DNA from 3 places in the Methylophilus sp. Leaf414 genome. Region 2 is predicted to be linked to each of the others. Evidence: predicted binding sites of a transcription regulator. Region 2 holds the regulator's gene; each other region holds the start of a gene.
The links. The regulator sigma-54, encoded in region 2, starts transcription at its own class of promoters, with help from an activator protein. The targets are predictions, from matches to a motif close to TGGCACNNTTCCTGCT.

Region 1: ASG24_RS09780 (nitrate regulatory protein) is a predicted target of sigma-54. The motif match lies at 2,138-2,153, and genes of this name have one in related genera.
Region 3: ASG24_RS14915 (type II secretion system protein) is a predicted target of sigma-54. The motif match lies at 1,961-1,976, and genes of this name have one in related genera.

What each region holds. Positions count from the first base shown of each region.
Region 1 covers NZ_LMQQ01000004.1:152,557-157,210, reverse strand. The annotation lists gene ASG24_RS09790 (efflux RND transporter permease subunit) at 1-580, shown strand, start outside; gene ASG24_RS09785 (efflux transporter outer membrane subunit) at 573-2,027, shown strand; gene ASG24_RS09780 (nitrate regulatory protein) at 2,167-3,435, shown strand; gene ASG24_RS09775 (CmpA/NrtA family ABC transporter substrate-binding protein) at 3,789-4,654, shown strand, end outside.
Region 2 covers NZ_LMQQ01000005.1:68,709-73,362, reverse strand. The annotation lists gene lptC (LPS export ABC transporter periplasmic protein LptC) at 1-576, shown strand, start outside; gene lptA (lipopolysaccharide transport periplasmic protein LptA) at 631-1,251, shown strand; gene lptB (LPS export ABC transporter ATP-binding protein) at 1,263-2,009, shown strand; gene ASG24_RS12910 (RNA polymerase factor sigma-54) at 2,016-3,563, shown strand; gene tyrS (tyrosine--tRNA ligase) at 3,628-4,654, opposite strand, start outside.
Region 3 covers NZ_LMQQ01000006.1:59,518-64,171, forward strand. The annotation lists gene ASG24_RS13785 (GspE/PulE family protein) at 1-611, shown strand, start outside; gene ASG24_RS13790 (type II secretion system F family protein) at 617-1,831, shown strand; gene ASG24_RS14915 (type II secretion system protein) at 2,051-2,497, shown strand; gene ASG24_RS13800 (Tfp pilus assembly protein FimT/FimU) at 2,504-2,980, shown strand; gene ASG24_RS13805 (prepilin-type N-terminal cleavage/methylation domain-containing protein) at 3,005-3,622, shown strand; gene ASG24_RS13810 (type II secretion system protein) at 3,639-4,385, shown strand; gene ASG24_RS13815 (hypothetical protein) at 4,424-4,654, shown strand, end outside.

The DNA.
Region 1 (4,654 bases), on a different contig from region 2:
TGCGCAATCTTACCAGGAGCGTTTATCCGGCTCGCAGGCACCGTTACTCTATGCCGTCTCCATCATCTTCGTCTTCCTGTGCCTGGCTGCCTTGTATGAAAGCTGGGCGGTGCCCTTCTCGGTCATTCTGGTCGTACCGCTGGGTATTTTGGGTGCCGTACTGGCCACCACTTTGCGCGGATTGACGGCTGACGTTTACTTCCAGGTCGGCTTGCTGACCACCATAGGCCTCGCCGCCAAAAATGCGATCCTGATTGTGGAGTTCGCCAAGCACCTGCAAGAACAGGGCAAGCCGCTGATTGAAGCAACACTGGAAGCGGTGCAATTGCGCCTGCGGCCTATTTTGATGACTTCGCTGGCGTTTATTTTCGGCGTATTGCCGCTGGCTTTCAGTGAAGGCGCAGGTGCCGTCAGCCGCCAGGCGATTGGTACCGGCGTACTCGGCGGTATGCTGACGGCGACTTTCCTTGGTATATTTTTCGTGCCTTTATTTTATGTGTTGATACGTACTTTGTTCCCTTATCAGGTCGAAAGTGTTTCAGCCGAAGTATCACAGCACAGTAAGGCAGAACATGAGTAAGCTGCATGCCATGAGCCAATATTTTAAACAGGCTGCGTTAATCACGTGCTCACTATTACTGACTGCCTGCATCAACCTGGCGCCGTTTTTCAGCCCGCCTGAAGCACCGGTGCCTGCCACCTTTGGCACAGTCGACAATGATCAGAAAGCGCTGACCGAACTTGGCTGGCAATCGTTTATTACCGATAAACGTTTGCAGCAAGTGGTGGATCTTTCATTAAAAAATAACCGCGATTTGCGGGTGGCCTCGCTGAATATAGAAAAAGCCAGGGCGCAATATCAGGTACAGCGCGCAGATTTGTTTCCCACCGTAGCCGCAACCTTGTCAGAAACTGCCTCTAAAGGTCTTTCTAACGTTGGCAACAATGGCAATGTCTCTGCAGGCACTGTCGCCGCAAGTAATAATAACAGCGGGAACGTATCGCATGTTTACCGCGCCACGGTTGGTTTTAGTGCTTATGAACTGGACCTGTTTGGCCGTATCCGTAATCTAAATGCGCAGGCCTTGCAGACGTTTTATTCACAGGAGGAAAACCGCAAAAGTACGCAAATCAGCCTGGTCGCCGAAGTCGCCACAGCCTGGCTGACGCTGGCTGCCGATAAACGGCGGCTGGAAATCGCCCAGCAAACATTGAAAAGCCAGCAAAATACTTACGAGATCAACCAGAAAATGTTTGAGCTCGGCGTCGCCAACGCCCTGACCTTAAGGCAGTTGCAAACCAGTGTTGATAATGCGCGCGTCGCCGTCGCCACTTACAATATCCAGATCAAGCAGGATATCAACGCCCTCAACCTGCTGGCTGGCAGTATGGTGCCTTCAACCTTTTTGCCGGATAGCGCTCTTTCCAGCGTGGCACTTACTACAGCATTGCCGCGTGGCGTCACCTCCACGACTTTGCAGCAACGGCCTGATGTACGTGCAGCCGAACACTTGCTGGAAGGTGCCAACGCCAACATTGGCGCGCTGCGTGCTGCGTTCTTCCCAACCATCAGCCTGACCACCACCATCGGTACGGCCAGCACCGAGCTGGATGGCTTGTTTGGTCCGGGCTCCCGCATCTGGACTTTTGTGCCACAAATCAGCCTGCCAATTTTCAATGCCGGTCGTAACCGCTCTAACCTGGAAATTGGTGAAAAAAACCAGCAGATTCTGCTCGCGCAATATGAAAAAACCGTACAAACTGCTTTCAGGGAAGTGGCAGATGTACTGGTACAGCGCGAAGGTTTGCAGGCACAGCTGGAAGCACAACAGTCATTAAATGGCGCCGCCGCTGAAGCATTCAGACTGGCCGATGCCCGTTTTAAAAATGGCGTCGATAGTTACCTGGTCGTTCTCGATGCGCAAAGAACGCTTTATACTGCCGAGCAAACACTGGTGACTTTGCAGTTAAGCGATGCCGCCAGCCAACTGACCTTATACAAAGTATTGGGTGGTGGCTGGCATTAGTGGACTCCTGGTTCACGACTGCTTCGCTGCCGCGTCATCCGTATCAGGTTCCTCTTTCATTAAGCCTGCTTTAATTCCGTTTTATACAAAAATGAATGTGCATCGGGAACGTGCACATTTTTTGCTTAGGTTTTCAGTAATGAGTACAGATATTTCCCCCGAACAAACCATTATCCTGGCCAAAATCAGGCATATCGAAGAGCTTGAACGCCTGGATACCTGCATTCAATTTGTCGAAAGCATAGGCCAGATGGTGCACCAGATGCAGGCTGAACGTGGGGCAAGCTCCCTGTACCTGGCTTCTGCGGGCAAGCGCTTTGCTTCCGAACGCGCAGAGATCATCAGCAAAAATCTTGCGCTGGAAACACGCTTCAAACAGGCGTTAACGCAGCATCTTGATCAGAACGCACTGGCAGATGCTAAGCAGCTGACTTTAATTTCCTGGATACTGCTAGGCCTGGACCAGCAAACATCGTTGCGCCACCAGATCACCCTGCAAAAGATTTCTTTTACCGATTGCATTGAGTCATTCAGCCGCCTGATTGCCAGCCTGATTTCGCTCATTTTTGAAATCACGGATAGTTCGGTAAACAATAAGATTTCCACCTGTTTACTCACGCTGTACAACTTGATTCAAGGTAAGGAGTTTGCAGGCCAGGAACGCGCGGTCGGTTCTTATATCTTTGGTTCAGGTAGCTTGCAACTGCCGCACCAGCAAAAACTACTGGAACTGGTCGCCCAGCAAGAGCGGCATTTTGAATTATTCAGCCAACTGGGCGGTGATGAGTTAAGACAAGCCTGGACTGCATTGCAAGCAACCAGCCTGCACCGGCAGCACCTGAAATATCGTCATAAACTGACCTCCGCCCTGGACCAGCAGCCGCTGAAATCCAGTGATGCAGATATCTGGTTTGATTTATGCACGCAACTGCAAACTGAAATCTGGCAGATTCAATGCCAGTTAATCGAGAAAATGCATAGCATGCTGAAAGCGCTGGCACACCAGGCCAGGCACGATCTGGAACAAACGCAGGAATATTTAAATACGATTGCGGCCAAGCGCTCTTCAACCTTGGATAGCACGTTTTTCAACCTGGCAATCCCGGTGGAAAGTGCCTTGAATTTCCAGGCGCAAGACACAATCCAGACTTACCCGATCGCCTCGATGATCAGCCTGTTGCAGCAACAATCACAGCAGATCGCAGATATGGAAAGCGAGCTGGCGGATACCCGCAAAGCCCTGGTTGAACGCAAGCAGATTGAGCGTGCGAAAGGCTTGCTGATGAGTACACTGGGCATCAATGAAATGGAGGCTTACAAGTCTCTGCGCAGCATGGCGATGGAACAAAACCGCAAGGTGATTGATGTCGCCGAGAATATCCTCACCCTGCACAAAAACACCGGTTAATCACGCTTTCCTTGGTGCATCCGCACTTGTATGGTGCGATGCACATCGCTCACTTCTTTAAAGAATATTACAAAAAACCTAAATAGAACAAACACTTAAACCCAACACTATTTTTGGCATAACAATTGCTGAACAAGTTTTAAGTACTCAACTAACGGCGGTTGGATACGAGTAGAGTAAGTTGAAATTGCGAGCTTGATAAAAATCAGGCCACTCATCGTAAGCAGTTTTTAAAGATTGAGGACAAAGGCGTCCTGAGTGTAAACGAACCCTCGTTTGCACTCAGGACGCCTTTTTTCGTTTTACGTTTCCCAATTCATCATTATCCAGATTAATCATATCAAGGAGCAGCAATGAGCAGTTCAGATAAGAAAACAGTCATTCTTCCTGCGGCAGACAGTCAACCTGAGCAGGTAGATAACCAGCGCCGCCATTTCTTTATGCATACCCTAGCCGGTGCATTTGGAGCCGCCGCCATGATGAACATGGTGCCGTCTGCGATCCGCAGCCAGGCATGGGCAGCCGGTTCTGATGCACCTGAAATCACCGAAGTGAAAGTCGGCTTTATCCCACTGACAGACTGTGCGCCTATCGTAGTCGCCGCGCAAATGGGTTTTGATAAAAAATACGGCATCAAGATTGTGCCTTCGAAAGAAGCTTCCTGGGCTGGCGTGCGTGACAAGATGGTAAACGGTGAACTGCATGCTGCACATGTGTTGTACGGCCTGGTGTATGGCGTGCAAATGGGCATCGGTGGCCAGCAAAAAGACATGAATGTACTGATGACGCTCAACCATAATGGCCAGGGCATCACGCTTGCCAACCAGTTGAAAGAAAAAGGCGTGACCAGCGGCGGTACCCTGAAACGCCTGCTGGACAACGAAAACCGTGACTTCACGTTCGCACAGACTTTTCCGACCGGCACCCACGCCATGTGGCTGTATTACTGGCTGGCCAACTACGGTATCAACCCGATGAAAGACGTGAAAACCATCGTCGTGCCTCCACCACAAATGGTCGCCAATATGCGTATCGGCAATATGGATGGCTACTGTGTTGGCGAGCCGTGGAACGCACGTGCGATCTACGACAAGATCGGTTTTACCGTGGCGACCACCCAGGATATCTGGACCGATCATCCGGAAAAAGTATTGGGTACTACTGCAGACTTTGCTACGAAGAACCCGAATACTGCACTGGCATTGACCAAAGCAATCCT
Region 2 (4,654 bases):
CAAACAGTGCAAGAGCAAGCGGCGCGCGTGACTGGTCTGAGCCGTCATGCGCCCGATTACATGCTGTATAACTTTGTCAGCACGCGCACCGATGCGACTGGAAAAACAAAATATGTGCTGGCTGCTGCTCAGATGCGCCACTACCCGGATAGTGACCACACTGAACTGGACAGGCCGCGTTTTACCCAGTTTGGACAAGAGTCTCCATACACACAGATTCACGGTCAGCGTGGCAAAATATCCGGCAATGGTAAACTGGTGGAGTTTGACAAACAGGTCAAAGTGATTCGCCAGGCCACCGCTGAAAAAGGTGAAATGCAAATGCTTACCGAGAAGTTATTCGTAGAGCCGGATACGGATATTGCTTATACCGATTTGCCCGTCACTATCCATCAGAAACCAGCGACAGTGATTACCGGTACCGGTATGCGTTTTGATAAAAAATCGGAAACCATGCAATTATTTAACCGGGTGCATGTTCATTATGAGCGAGCGCCCGATGCAGCACCCACAAAGGCTGTGGTCAAGCCAGCTAAAAGCGGCACCAGCAAAAATACAAGTACTAAGAGTCGATGATTCTGGAGAGATGAGTTGAAAACGCGCACGCAATTATTTTATGTTACCTGCCTGATGCTGGGCACGCTATGCTCAGCTACCGGTTGGGCTGAGGAGTCAGATCGTGACCAGCCGATAGAGCTGGAAGCCGATACCGTCAGCGTCAACGATGCGAAAAAAATCAGCGTCTATACCGGTAATGTGATCCTGAACCAGGGTACTTTGCAAATCAAGGCCGACAAGATGATAGTACGTGAAGACCAGGATGGCTTCCAGCATAGCACTTGTACCGGCACTCCTAGCACGCCAACCACATTTAAACAGAAACGCACCGGCAAAAATGAGTGGATGCAAGGCAGTGGTCAGCGCATTGAATACAATGCCCGCATGGATAAAGTGCAACTGTATACCAATGCCTGGGTCAAACGTGGCGAAGACGTAGTGACGGGTGATTACATCAGTTATGACGCCAATGCCGAATATGCAGAAGTGATCGGTGGCACTAAAGCAAACCCGAATGGCACCGCCAACAGCCGCGTGAAAGCTACCATACAGCCAAAAAACAAAACAACCCCACCAGTGTTAGATAACAAATCTAATACCCAACAAGGGTTGCGGATGAATCGCTCGTTGCAGTTAAGGACTGAACCGGTACCCGATGCACCTGAAAACGGATCCAAGAAAGAATCACAGTAAAGACTGGCAATATGCAAACAACCGTTTCTCCAGACAACAGCCATTTGTGCGTCAGCCATTTAAAAAAAACCTATCAGGGCCGTACCGTCGTCAGAAACACCACGCTTGATTTGCACAGTGGTGAAGTGATCGGATTACTGGGTCCGAATGGTGCAGGCAAAACCACTAGCTTCTATATGATTGTTGGCCTGGTGGCATTGGATGACGGCCGTATCACCCTGGATGGTACCGATGTTAGCCACGCCCCCATGCATGAGCGTGCGCGTATGGGTCTGGCCTACCTGCCGCAGGAAGCCTCCATTTTTCGCAAGATGTCTGTGACCGATAATATTCTTTCGATACTGGAAACCCGTCCTTATACCGCTGAACAGCGTGAAGCCAAACTGGAATCATTGCTGGATCAGCTACATATCCAGCATATCCGCAATAGCCAGGCTGTCAGTTTGTCAGGGGGTGAGCGCCGCCGGGTTGAAATCGCGCGTTGCCTGGCAACTGACCCGAAGTTTATTCTGCTGGATGAGCCATTTGCCGGGATTGACCCGATTGCGGTGATCGAGATCCAGAAAATTATCCGTTACCTCAGCAGCCAGAATATAGGCATTTTAATCACAGATCATAACGTGCGTGAAACGCTGGATATATGCGACCGCGCTTATATCGTGAATGAAGGCGCCATCTTTGCCGCGGGTACGCCGGATGAAATCATCCAGAACGAAGGTGTACGTGAAGTATATCTGGGCAAAAACTTTAGGCTGTAATTTGTTATGAAGCAAAACCTGCAATTACGCATGTCGCAAAACCTGGCTCTGACGCCGCAGTTGCAGCAGTCTATCCGTCTGTTGCAATTGTCGACGCTGGAACTTAACCAGGAGCTGGAAGCCATCTTGCAGGAAAATCCTTTACTGGAAATGGCTGACAATGAAGAAGGCGAGTTTGAAGATAACACGCCCGAAGCACCGTTGCAGGCTCAGGCTGAAGTGGAAGATGCCAGTTCATTTGACGTTGCCATTCAACAGGATATTTCTTCGCCAGCCGATACTTTGCGTGAAGAATTACGGGATGACCTTAGCGGTAACGAAGGCGAATTACCCAACCTTAATGAAGAATTCACACCGCCGGAATTTGAAGATGATTATGGCGAATTTGGCAGTACCAGCAATTGGGACGAGGCAGGCCGCAACAATAATGACGATGAAGACGGCGATTTCTCCCGCCAGGATGCCAGCAGCATCAGCTTGCGTGAGCACCTCATAGACCAGATTCAGCTGGCGCATTTATCGCACCGTGATATGAGCCTGGTTAAACTGCTGCTCGACAGCATTAATGATGACGGCTATCTCGAACAGGATCTGCAGGAAGTCGTTGAAAACCTGCCGCTTGAACTTGAGGTAGATTTGCTCGAGCTGGAGACCGCACTCAAGCTGATCCAGAATCTTGATCCCATCGGCATAGGTGCACGCGATTTGCGTGAATGCCTGTTATTGCAACTTAATGCCTTGCCTGGGGATACGCCCTACCTGAAAACCGCCATTGCACTGGTCAAAGATCATCTGGCACTGCTTGCCAATAAAGATTTTGTGAAGCTGCGCAAACAATTGAGTTGCGATGAAACCTCACTCAAAGGCGCGCAACAGCTAATCCGCCAGCAAAACCCGAGGCCGGGTAGCGAATTTTCCAATTTCAGCCACGATCATTTTATCCAGCATGATGTGGTGGTCAAAAAGATTAAAGGTATTTGGGTAGCTACCCTGAATGATGGCGTGATCCCTAAATTGCGCATCAACCAGATGTATGCCGATATTCTTAAACGTAATCGTGAGAGTTCCGGCCAGTATCTGCAAAGCCAGATGCAAGAAGCCAAATGGATGATCAAGAATATCCAGCAACGATTCTCGACCATATTGCGCGTATCGCAAGCAATTGTGGATAGGCAGCGCAACTTTTTTGAGCACGGTGACATTGCCATGCGCCCGCTGGTATTACGTGAGATTGCCGAAGAACTCGAATTGCACGAAAGCACCATTTCCAGGGTAACTACGCATAAGTATATGCTCACACCACGCGGCGTTTATGAACTTAAATACTTCTTTGGCAGCTCAGTTGCGACAGATGCTGGTGGTTCCTGCTCGGCGACGGCGATCCGAGCACTGATCAAACAGATGGTCGCAGAAGAAAACGTCAAAAAACCATTGTCAGATAATCAGATTACCGACACCCTGGCACAACAGGGCATTGTGGTAGCGCGCCGGACCATTGCCAAATATCGTGAATCATTGAGCATTCCACCCGCCAATTTGCGTAAGTCACTTTAAAGCGTAATCTCTATATTCCAGAAAAAAGCCGCTAAAAAGCGGCCTTTTACTTTCAAGCAGTTAATTACTTAATGGTTATTTTGGCGAACTTGCGTTTGCCAACTTGGGCCACCACCACGCCTTTTTCCAATTGCTGATTTTTGTCTTCCACTTTTACGCTATCCAGTTTCACTCCACCTTGCTGAATGGCACGCATCGCTTCACTGGTGCTTTCTACCAGGCCAGCCAGTTTCAGTAACTGGCTGATACCAATACTCTCGCCTTCAATGGCCACTTCCACTTCCGGCACATCATCAGGGATGCCACCTTTGGCGCGCGTCTGGAAATCTGCCAGTGCTTTTTCTGCTGCTGCCTGTCCGTGGAATCGGGCTACGATTTCCTGCGCAAAACCTACCTTGATATTACGCGGGTTTTCGCCACCGGCAACTTGCGCTTTCCATTCGGCGATCGTTTCCAGTGAGGCAAAAGACAGTAAATCAATATAGCGCCACATCAGCGTGTCGGAGACAGACATGATTTTGGCAAAAATTAATTCGGGTGCCTCGCTGATACCAATATAGTTGCCCAGCGATTTGGACATTTTATTAACGCCATCAAGACCTTCCAGCAATGGCATCATCAGCACACACTGCTGCGCCATTCCCGCCTGCTTCTGCAACTCGCGACCCATCAGCAAATTAAATTTTTGATCGGTGCCGCCCAACTCCAGATCGGACTGCAAGGCGACAGAATCGTAGCCCTGCAACAACGGGTATAAAAACTCGTGAATCGCAATCGGCTGATTACCTTTGAAACGCTTGGAAAAATCATCACGCTCCAACATACGCGCCACAGTATGGCTGGCAGCCAGTTTAATCATGCCAGCTGCACCAAGCTCGCTCAACCATTTGGAGTTGAACACAATTTCGGTCTTAGCCGGATCCAGGATTTTGAATACTTGCTCTGAGTAAGTGTCCGCATTGATTTTGACCTGCTCTACTGTAAGCGGCGGGCGGGTAGTGCTTTTACCAGTAGGGTCACCTATCATGCCGGTGAAGTCACCAATCAGGAATAAGATCTGGTGACCAAGATCCTGCAACTGGCGCAATTTA
Region 3 (4,654 bases), on a different contig from region 2:
TGAGCGAAAAGATCGAGCTCGACTTCCCCAAACTGTTACGTGCCATTTTGCGGCAAGACCCTGATATCGTGCTGGTGGGAGAGATGCGGGATGAAGAAACCGCCCAAACCGGCTTGCGCGCCTCCATGACAGGTCACCTGGTGTTATCCACATTGCATACCAATGATGCCTCCACTGCGCCCGTGCGTTTAATCGACATGGGCGTGCCGCGCTTTATGGTGGCAATGTCACTGTTAGGTGTGATGGCGCAACGTCTAGTGCGGCTAATTTGTCCGCACTGTGCCGTAGACCATACGCCGACCGAAAATGAAGCCGTCTGGTTACGTCAGGTGCTACCCCAGGAAGAAATTCCATCGGTGTTCAAGCATGGCAAAGGTTGCCAACACTGTAATCGCACTGGCTATCTTGGTCGTATCGGCTTGTATGAGCTTCTGGAAATGACGAATGATTTGGCGATGGCAGCCAACATGCCGGATACCAATATTTTTATCCAGAAAGCCCGCGAAAAACTTAAAGGTAAAACCTTAAAAGATCAATCTTTACAGCTTGCTCTGCAGGGTAAAACTACACTGGACGAAATTATGCGTGTAGATAACCAGTTTGAAGGATAAAGCCTGTGCCGATATTTGAATATAAAGGACGTAGCGAAGATGGGTTGATGGTTTCCGGGGTGCAGGAAGCAGCCGATCTGGATGCTGTAGGTAGCGCACTTCTCCTTTCAAAAATCACACCTATTGAAATCAAGCAAAAAGCAGCAGTAGCGGTAGCTTTCAATTTGTTTGAAGAAAAAGTCACCAGCCTCGATGTCATGTTATTCAGCCGCCAGATGTACACGTTGCTTAAAGCGGGCATTCCTATCATGCGCGCGCTCAACGGAATCCAGAGCTCTGTAGGCAACGCTAAACTGGCTAAAGTAGTTGGCCAGCTAAGAACAAGTCTGGATGCAGGTCGTGAATTGTCAATGGCAATGACCGAGCATCCCAAAGTATTCGATAACTTTTATATCAGCATGATTCGTGTGGGTGAAACCACCGGTAATCTCGATAATATTTTTGCCAGGTTAGCCGAGCACATTGAATTCGAGCGCTTCATGCGCGGGCAAATCAAGTCGGCTCTGCGTTACCCCATGTTTGTAATGACCGCCATGGCGATTGCCATTGTGGTCATTAATATCATGGTGATCCCGCAGTTTGAAAAAGTATTTGCCAGTATGCATGCGGATCTACCATTCATTACCAAAATTCTGATCGCATTCTCCAGTTTTATGCGCAATTACTGGTTTGTGTTGATTGGTATGATTATTGGTGCCGCCTACACTTTTAAGTCCTATATCAGTACAGCCGCAGGCCGCTCGAATTGGGATAGAGTCAAAATGCGTATTCCCATCGCCGGAAAGATTATTTTTAAAGGCACCATGGCCAGGTTTGCGCGAAGTTTTGCGCTTTCCACACGCAGTGGATTACCCATTCTTTCCGCTTTGCGCCTAGTCTCTCAAACCGTTGAGAATGATTATATCTCGGTCAAGATTCTTAGCATGTCTGCCGGCATTGAGCGCGGCGAGACTATTCTAAGGACGGCAACGCAAACAGGCGTATTTAATCCTCTGGTATTGCAGATGATCGCTGTTGGTGAAGAGTCTGGGTCGCTGGATGATTTAATGCAAGAAATCGCGGATATGTATCAAGCTGACGTGGAATATGACGTTAAAACACTGGGGGCGCAAATCGAGCCTATCATGATTATGTTTTTAGGTGCGCTGGTCTTGGTCTTGGCCTTAGGGGTATTTTTGCCGATTTGGGACATGAGTTCTGTCATGCTCAAAAGCGGCTAATTAAAAAGGATGAGCAGTTTTTCAATTCTTATCATTGAAATTATTCATTAAAAAAATCGTATCATTATTCAGTATAGTTTTAAAAATGTCTGATGTTTAGAGCTATTTAAATATTGGACCAAAATTGTCTGGCATACTTTTTGCTGGCATAAAATTAACGCAGTTTGCACCTGTCACTGTGACAATAAAGGCAGGAATTTTTGATTAGGAGTCTTGGGAATGAAAAAACAGGCTGGCTTTACATTGGTTGAATTGGTTGTGGTGATTGCTGTATTAGGTATTTTGGCAGCGACGGCTTTGCCAAGATTTGTTAATGTGCAATCAAATGCACGAGTCGCAGCGGGCAACGGGCTTGCAGCTTCACTGCGCTCAGCAGCAAATATGGCGCGCGCATCCTGGGTAGCTGCCGGAAGTAATACTGCTAATCTGGTCGTACCAATGGATGGAAACAACGTAACAGTAAATGCAACTGGTTATCCAACAGCGGATGCAGCTGGTATTGTTGCTGCGTTGCAAAATCTGGATGCACAGTTTGGTACACCTACCCATGCAGCAGGGGTTTCCACTTTCCAAGTGGGTACATTTACACAGTGTACTGTTACATATACAGAGGCTACAGGATTGGTAAGTACTGCAAACTTAACTGCAGCAAGATGTGGTGGTTAATGAAGGATGAAGCAAACTCATGGGTTTACGCTCGTTGAGTTGGTTGTAGTCATCTCTTTAACGGGCATTGTGATAGCTGTGGCTACGCCAAGGTTTGCGAATGGCGATATCTTTGAAACCCGCGGAGACGCGGGTTTGCTTTCATCTACATTACGGTATGCGCAAAAAACTGCGATAGCGCAACGACGACAAGTGTTTGTAATTACCGATACCGCAGCACAGCCTCAAACCGTCAAATTATGTTTTGTGAGTGACCCGAACTGTCCGCTGGCGCAGGCCGTGATTAATCCCGAAACAGATGGCCCTTATGTGATGACACTTTCCAGAAATGTCAGTGTGAATCCATCTAACAATAGTTTGGGGTTTAACGGGTTAGGTCAAGCTGTACCTAATGTAGCAGCAAATTATGTTGTGACCAATCAAAAAAATAATGCGCAAACATTCACAGTAAACATCGAAGCTGACACCGGTTACATACGCTAACCATGCTTTGGCTGGCACATTACTATGTCCCAAATCAGTCGAAAAATAAAAAATATAAACAGTCGGACTCGAAAATCCAATCGTGGATTTTCGCTAGTGGAGCTGGTGGTGTTTATTGTGATTGTGACCACGGCAATAGCAGGTGTGGTAGGCGCGTTAGCCTGGATGAGTGGACACTCTGCTAACCCCATGGCGCGTAAACAGGCGATTGCGATTGCCGAGTCGCTGATGCAGGAAATCCAGCAAATGCCTTTCACATTTTGTGATCCTGATGACCCGAATGCATCAACCGCTGTGGGTTACGGCAATTGTACAACCCCGCAGAATAATCTTAACGGCCCATCACCTGCGGGTGAGAGCAGGTACAGTGCAACTAACCCTTTTGATAATGTCGCCGATTATGGCGGTTTCACCATGCCCGGCGGCGGGTGTGCAAGTATTTGCCGCATAGGCAGCAATGTTTCCATTCCCGGTTTGACGGCGTACACAGCTGCAGTAGTAATCGCGCAAGCGGGCGGTGCCGCACCTTTTGCGGGACTACCTGCGGATGCGGTTCTAAGAGTTGACGTTACGGTGACTGGTCCTTCCAATACCAGAATCAAGCTAACAGGTTTCAAGGTTCGCTATGCGCCAAGAGTTTAAAAAATCTTGTGCATTCATGCGCGGCTTTACCTTGGTGGAGCTAGTGGTGGTCATTACTGTTACCGCGATTATCGGCGGTATCTCATCCACGTTTATTCGGCATTCGGTCATGGCTTATGTGAACTCTGAAGCCTATTACGAGCTGGCAGACCGTGCCGATATTTCATTGCGGCGTATGTCGCGCGATATCAGAAATGCTCTGCCTAACAGTGTGTGGGTGTCTCCCGCCGGTGATTTTGTTCAGTTTGTACCCATCAAATCAGGCGGCCGCTACAAGCAGGATGACTTTGGCGCCAATAACATGAGGGTGCTTGGAGATCTGCCTTCTATGGCCGTTAACGATCAGTTAGTCATTTATAACCTCGGTATACAAGGTGCTGATGTCTACAATGGGGATACGCTCCGCGTTATCAACGCAGCTCCCGATGTCAATTTAAAACTAATGCAGTTTGCGGGTAGCGCCTTCCCGTTATCATCACCGGCTGGCCGTTTTTACGTCGTCAATGGAGCTGTAGCGTATGTGTGTGATCTTCCCAATCGGCGTCTGTTGATGGTGAGCAATATTGCACTTCCTTCAGCACACCCTGCCAATTTCAATGGAGCGAATGCCAGTGTGGTGGTGAGTGATGTCACAGGATGCAGTTTCACCTATAGTGAAGGCGTGATGCAACATACAGGTGTGATGACTGCCCAGTTGGAGCTTTCAAAAAATGGAGGGGTGGCAAGGTTGGTCAACCTCATCAATGTGGTGAATTCGCCATGAAATCCATCTTTTATCGGGCAAAAGGTTTTATGTTGCCTATGGCAATCTTTCTACTGGTCATACTGGCGGCATTGGTAGGCTATGCCATGCGGTTGGCAATGCTTGCCAACTTAGGGACTATCCAGGATGTGCAAGGAGCGCAAGCCTATCTGGCGGCACGAGCCGGGGTAGAGTGGGCGGCATACCAGGTATTGACGCCAGCAAACATGCAGGCGTGCCCGGCAATACCGACACCTTTTACAGTGAACGGTTTTAATGTTGCGCTGACT